Regions from separate parts of the Collinsella sp. CLA-ER-H3 genome, predicted to be linked through region 1. Evidence: riboswitches for the same ligand, from Rfam matches in the RefSeq annotation. Region 1 holds a riboswitch; the other holds the start of a gene.

Region 1 (3,133 bases):
TCGCATACATCATGGCTAAGTACGGCATGAACGTCATCGACTCTGGCGTTGCCGTCCTGTCCATGCACGCCCTGTGGGAGGTCGCTAACAAGGCCGATATCTACGAGGCCTATCGCGGCTACAAGGCCTTCATCGAGCGCGCGTAACCAACCCTTCGTCAGTTGCGGTGAAATACAGACTAAACTGGCCCATAAACGGCCAAAACAGACCGTATTCCACCGCAACTTCCTTTTTGGCAGAGGAGAGTCCATGCTGCAGGTCGTCATTTCGCCCGCCAAGCAGATGCGCGCGGCCCAAGATGCTTTTGAAGTCCTGGGCATTCCACCCTTTGTGCGCGAGACGGCTCGCCTCCACCGCGCACTGCTAGATATCGAGCGGAATGAAGGCAGCGACAGCCTGCAGGCGCTATGGAACGTGAGTGACAAACTGCTGGGGCCTTGCCTCAACACCCTGCATGAGTTCGGGCCCATCCTGAAAAACGGCGATCTCGACAATCCCGCACTCGCCTGTCACCTCTCCCCTGCCATCATGTCCTATCACGGCATTCAGTACCAGAGCATGGCGCCCGAGGTGATGGATTCCGCGCAGCTCACATGGCTGCAAGACCATCTGTGGATCCTCTCCGGCCTCTACGGGTGCGTTCGTCCCTTCCATGCCGTCGAACCGTATCGGCTGGAGATGGGCGCGAAGCTCGCCGTTGACGATGCCCAAGACCTCTACGCGTTTTGGGGTGACAAGCTCGCGCGGGCTACCGCCCCGGCAGGCTCAAACACCACGATCGTCAACCTCGCCAGCGTAGAGTATGCCAAAGCCGTTCTGCCCCACCTCGCGGACGACGCCACGGCCGTCACATGCCTCTTTGGCGAGGGTATCCGCAACGGGAAGCCCATCCAACGGTCGACCGCCAGCAAAAAGGCGCGCGGCTCCATGGTGCGGTGGATGGCAGAAAACAAGCTCGAGGATGCAAGCGAACTTACCGCATTCAACATCGGCTATCGGCACATCCCCGAGCTTTCAGACAAAAACACCCTGGTTTTCATGAACGCGCAGGCACAATAGGCCCGCCGTTTCCAAACACCCCATTACTCCGCCAAGCCATCGGCCTTTGCAATCTCGCTCGTCGAGCCATCTTGGTAGGTAATCTTAACGTGCTCTACGTCGGATACCGTAACGCCCGACGGAGGTTCCAGACGCCACTCCGTCAGAGCGATATCCATGGTCGTAGGCACATCGCCCTGATCTTTGAGCTTCACCGTGAGTGTTTTGAGTGCCTCATCAAACGTCACGCGTTCGATTTCTTCACCCGGAATAGACCCGCCGCTCAACTGCAGCTGCACAAACTCGTCGCGCGGATACCAGTAGTCGCCCGGTGCGGCCACCGTGTTACCGCCAGCGACCTTCACCGTCATGATCGGCAGGACATCGTCGGCCTCGAACTCCCAGGCAGCGCCGCCGCGACCGCCAAACGTCCAAATACAAAAGGCAATCACCAGCACGGCAAGCACCGCAAAGCCAATCGCGACCAACCCATGGTGCGCACGGCCCTCCTCGGCCGATATGTCCCATTGTGTCTCTCGATATAGATGCTTGTCTTCCATGTACGCCTCCCCACAGGCACGCTCGTTGGCCCAATCGTACCCATTCAGGCTATACTTGAGCCCATGACATAACGGGGAGCTTGCGGGACAAGACGGCAGGCTGAGATTGGGCGCGCCCGCCCTGACCCGCAAACCTGATATGGGTAATGCCAACGAAGGGAGCCGTGCCAATGAGCACACAGACCGAGCCCAAGCTCGTCACGCAAATCGATTTCGCCCGTGCCGGGCAGATCACGCCGCAGATGAAGGAAGTCGCCGAGCGCGAGCATCGCGACCCCGAGTACATCCGCGAGCGCGTGGCCGACGGCCGCATCGCCATTCCCGCCAACATCGTGCATATCAAAAAGGGCATGCGCGCCTTTGGCGTCGGTGAGGGCCTGTCCACCAAGGTCAACGTGAACTTGGGCATCTCGGGCGACAAGGCCGATGCCGCCGAGGAATGGAAGAAGGTCAAGATCGCCGAGGACTTTGGCGCCGACGCCATCATGGACCTCTCCAACTCGGGCAAGACGCGCCAGTTCCGCCAGCAGCTCATCGACGAGACGCCGCTCATGGTAGGCACCGTCCCCATGTACGACGCCATCGGCTACATGGAAAAGCCGCTGGTCAAGCTCACCAAGGACGACCTGTTCGAAGTCGTGCGCGCGCACGCCGAGGACGGCGTTGACTTTATGACTATCCACTGCGGCATCAACAAGTCGGTCACCAAGACCTTTAAGGAGACCGGCCGCCTGATGAACATCGTGAGCCGCGGCGGCTCACTGCTGTTTGGCTGGATGGAGGTCACCGGTAACGAGAACCCGTTCTATGAGTTCTACGACGAGTTGCTCGAGATTTGCCACGAGTACGACGTGACGATTTCGCTCGGCGACTCCTGCCGCCCGGGCTGCCTCTACGACTCCAACGACGCCACCGAGACCGCCGAGATGATCGAGCTGGGCAAGCTGTGCAAGCGCGCTTGGGCCGCCGGCGTCCAGGTCATGGTCGAGGGCCCGGGTCACATGGCGCTCGACGAGATCGCTGCCAACATGAAGCTACAGAAGCGCCTGTGCCACAACGCCCCGTTCTATGTGCTCGGGCCGCTGGTGACCGATATCGGCGTGGGTTACGACCACATCACCGCTGCCATCGGCGGCGCCATCTCCGCCAGCTCCGGTGCCGACTTCCTGTGCTACGTGACACCAGCAGAGCACCTATGCCTGCCTAACGCCCAGGATGTGCTCGACGGCCTCATGGCCACCAAGATCGCCGCACACGCCGCCGACATCGCCAAAAAGGTGCCCCACGCCCGCGACATGGACGACAAGATGGGCCAGGCACGCCGCAAGCTCGACTGGGACGCCATGTGGAAGTGCGCGCTCGACCCGGTTACGGGCAAGAAGCGCTACGAGGAGTCCCCCGCCGCCACCGAGGGCACTTGCACCATGTGTGGCAAGATGTGCGCCGTCCGCACCGTCAACAAGATCTTCGAGGGCACCACGATCGACCTCGGCATGGAGGACTAGCCCTGTCGCCGCGGCCGCTTCTGGCGGCGA
Region 2 (3,133 bases), on a different contig from region 1:
TCGGATAAGTACAGGATGCCCAGTTCGCTTTTCATATGCGCGACATCCTCGATAATCTCGTGAGTCTGCTCCTCACGCAGGGTGAAGTCGTAACGCGCGGCATCGAACTCGCGGATCACGTCAACAAACGCGTTAACGGCAAAGGAATAATGCTGGCAGCTCACGCTAAAGTGCGGCACCTGCTCGGATGTGCCCTTGTACTTGCCCTCGAGCAGGTCGGCTTGGTCGAGCACCTGGCGCGCGTAGCCCAAGAAGGTCTCGCCTTCCTCGGACACAATGACGCCCTTGTTGGTGCGCTCAAAGATGTGTACACCCATCTCGTTTTCGAGATCGCGAATTGACGCGGTAATCGAAGGCTGCGACACAAAGAGCCGGCGCGAGGCCTCGGTGATGCTGCCGCATTCGGCAACCTTAACAACATATCTGAGCTGCTGAAGCTTCATAGCGCCCTCCCTAGACGTTCGTGACGTCGAAACCCGTCGCGTCCATCTGACGCATAAACGACGGCATCTCCCCCGTCGCGGCGCAGGCGGCAATCTGATGTAGAGCCCCGGCGACCGCATCGTCTGCCGCAGCGCCGATATGCCAGCGCGCGGCAGCCGTGACGGCCTCGTTGGCATTGGCGACTGCAACGGAATTGGGAACGGCATCGATCATGGGCAAATCGTTATCGGAATCGCCGAATACGGCCACCTCGTCGGGCGTCAGGCCCAAAGCGCGCGCCAGCTCCAGCGCAGCACAGCCCTTGTCCCAGCCGGTCGGAAGAACGTCGAACAGGCGCACGCGGTTGTTGGGAAACACGAGCGAGAGCTCCGGCACCTCGGCGGCAACACGCTTGCGCAGCTCGGCGAGCTCCTCGCGCGAACGGGCACTCCAGATATTCGCCTTGTATACCGGGGCATCGTCAACGACAGGACGACAGGGAGCCTCTTCGCCCTTGAGCCACGCGTTGCCGCCTGACTCCATGGCGCGACGCACACGCTCGGGATCGCTTGTCACGCAATAGGCGTCGTTGTCCCAAAAGTCATCACCCAGACGGTAGACCTTCAGATAGGTATCGTCGGTCTCTTGCTCCAGGTAGTCGGCCAGGCGCATCAGGGCATCGTTATCAGTTGTGCGCGAGGCAACCGCCTCGCCATCGACAAACATCACCTGGCCGTTGCAAAACGCACCGGTCGAGAAGCACTCGGAGCGATTGCGGAACATCCAGCCCATCGCGGACGGCTGGCGACCCGAAACCGGGCCAAAATGCAGGCCCGCCGCTTGCATGGCATGAATGCCCTCGATGGCGTAGTCGCTGGCGCCATCGTGTCCAGCAGGAATCAGCGTATCGTCCATATCGGTCAGCACAAGTTTGATCATAAGGTCCCCTCGGTCATTCTTAATCCCGTCTATTGTACCGACCTGCCAAAAAGGGACAGGTTTATTTTGGCAGGTTTTATCTGGGAAAACGCAAAGCCCCAGTTGTTACCTGCCAAAATAAACCTATCCCTATTTGGCAGGTGCGCTAGTATAGGGAACAACAGATTCGATGCGGGAGTGCCGGCGGTGCAAACCACAAGGCTGAGAGGGCATGGGGGCCCAATCCTTTGAACCTGTCAGTTAATGCTGGCGTAGGGAGCATGCCGCCTTTACAGGGGCGCTGTCTATGCACAGCGCCCCTTTTCTATGCCAAGGAGGCATGTGCAGTGATTGATTCGAAACAGCTTAAGCAAAACGTGATCAAGGCCGTGGGGGAGATTCGCGCCACCAATCCGATGGCCGGCTCCATCACCAACACGGTGACGATCGACTTTGTCGCCAACGCGCAGCTCGCCGTGGGCGGTTCGGCCGCCATGGTCTATCTACCCGACGAGGGCGAGGCACTCGTTGCCGGCGGCGGCGCCATCTATCTCAACATGGGCACGCTCTTCCCCATCTACGAGCAGACGATTCCCCGCGCGGCCAAGGCGGCACACGACGCCGGCAAGCCCTGGGTGCTCGATCCGGTGGGCCTGGGCATTGGCAGCCTGCGCACCCAGTTGGTAAACGAACTCAAGCAGTACAAGCCCGCCATCGTGCGCGGCAACGCCTCCGAGATCATCGCGCTCGCCGGCCTGTGGGGTCTTGAAGGCGAGGCGGCCAATCTGAGCCGCGTGCGCGGTGTCGATACCACCGACACGGTCGACGCCGCCCGCGATGCCGCCGTGGCGCTCGCCCGCTACACTGGCGGCGCCGTGGTCGTCTCGGGCGAAGTCGACCTGATTACCGACGGCACGACCGTGGCCAAGTCCCACGGCGGCAGCCCGCTCATGTCCAAGATCACCGGCTGCGGTTGCTCGCAAGGCGGCGTACTGGCCGTGTACGCCTGTGCTGCCGATCCGTTTACGGCAGCCATCTGCGGCACCGCCGTCTACAACGTCGCCGGTACGCGTGCCGCCGCTGTCGCCGATGCCCCGGCAAGCTTTAAGGTCGCCTTTATCGACGAGCTCTACCGCGCGACCGCCCAGGATATTGCCGACAACCAACTCGAACTCGAGGAGGCATAAGCCATGTCCGAGTCCACAACCAGCGCCGGCATGAACACACTCGTCGCCGTGGCCATCGCCCCGTGCGGCACCGGCGATGAGCTGTCCGCCGAAGTCGCCGAGGTCGTGCGCGTCATTCGCGAGAGTGGCCTTCCCAACCGCACCAGCTCGATGTTCACCGAGATCGAGGGCGACTGGGACGAGGTCATGCAGGTCGTGCGCGACGCAACCTTTGTGCTGGCGAGCAAGGGCATCCGGACCGAAGTCGTGCTCAAGGCAGATATTCGACCCGGATTTACCGACACCATGACCGGCAAACTCGAGCGCATGGAAGCACAGATCAAAAAGCAGGAGGAAGCACGATGAGCATCCGCGACAACCTTGATATCTCCGCCTATCTGGTACTCGGCCCCGAAAACACCCTCGGGCGCCCCGTGGGCGATGTGGTGGCCCAGGCACTCGACGCCGGCTTTACCTGCATCCAGGTGCGCTCCAAGGTGGCAAGCGCCCGCGAGATCATCGCGCTGACGGGCGATGCCGCGCAGGCAATCGCACAGGCCGGCAAGACCGGTCAGGTCGCCCTGCTGATCGACGACCGTCTGGATTGTGTGCTTGCCGCGCGCGAG

Evidence for each region. A riboswitch is a leader RNA that binds a small molecule or an ion and turns the genes downstream of it on or off. The one in region 1 is predicted to bind thiamine pyrophosphate.
Region 2: it holds a riboswitch for thiamine pyrophosphate, as region 1 does, so the genes downstream of both, thiM (hydroxyethylthiazole kinase) here and thiC (phosphomethylpyrimidine synthase ThiC) in region 1, are expected to answer to the same signal.

Annotation. Positions count from the first base shown of each region.
Region 1 covers NZ_JBBNLP010000009.1:92,433-95,565, forward strand. Annotated here, with positions in the region: gene AAAX32_RS08315 (aminopeptidase) at 1-146, shown strand, start outside; gene AAAX32_RS08320 (YaaA family protein) at 250-1,059, shown strand; gene AAAX32_RS08325 (hypothetical protein) at 1,083-1,598, opposite strand; TPP riboswitch at 1,661-1,777, shown strand; gene thiC (phosphomethylpyrimidine synthase ThiC) at 1,769-3,103, shown strand.
Region 2 covers NZ_JBBNLP010000002.1:82,946-86,078, forward strand. Annotated here, with positions in the region: gene AAAX32_RS01950 (LysR family transcriptional regulator) at 1-443, opposite strand, end outside; gene AAAX32_RS01955 (HAD family hydrolase) at 454-1,362, opposite strand; TPP riboswitch at 1,526-1,637, shown strand; gene thiM (hydroxyethylthiazole kinase) at 1,689-2,528, shown strand; gene AAAX32_RS01965 (thiamine-binding protein) at 2,532-2,873, shown strand; gene AAAX32_RS01970 (thiamine phosphate synthase) at 2,870-3,133, shown strand, end outside.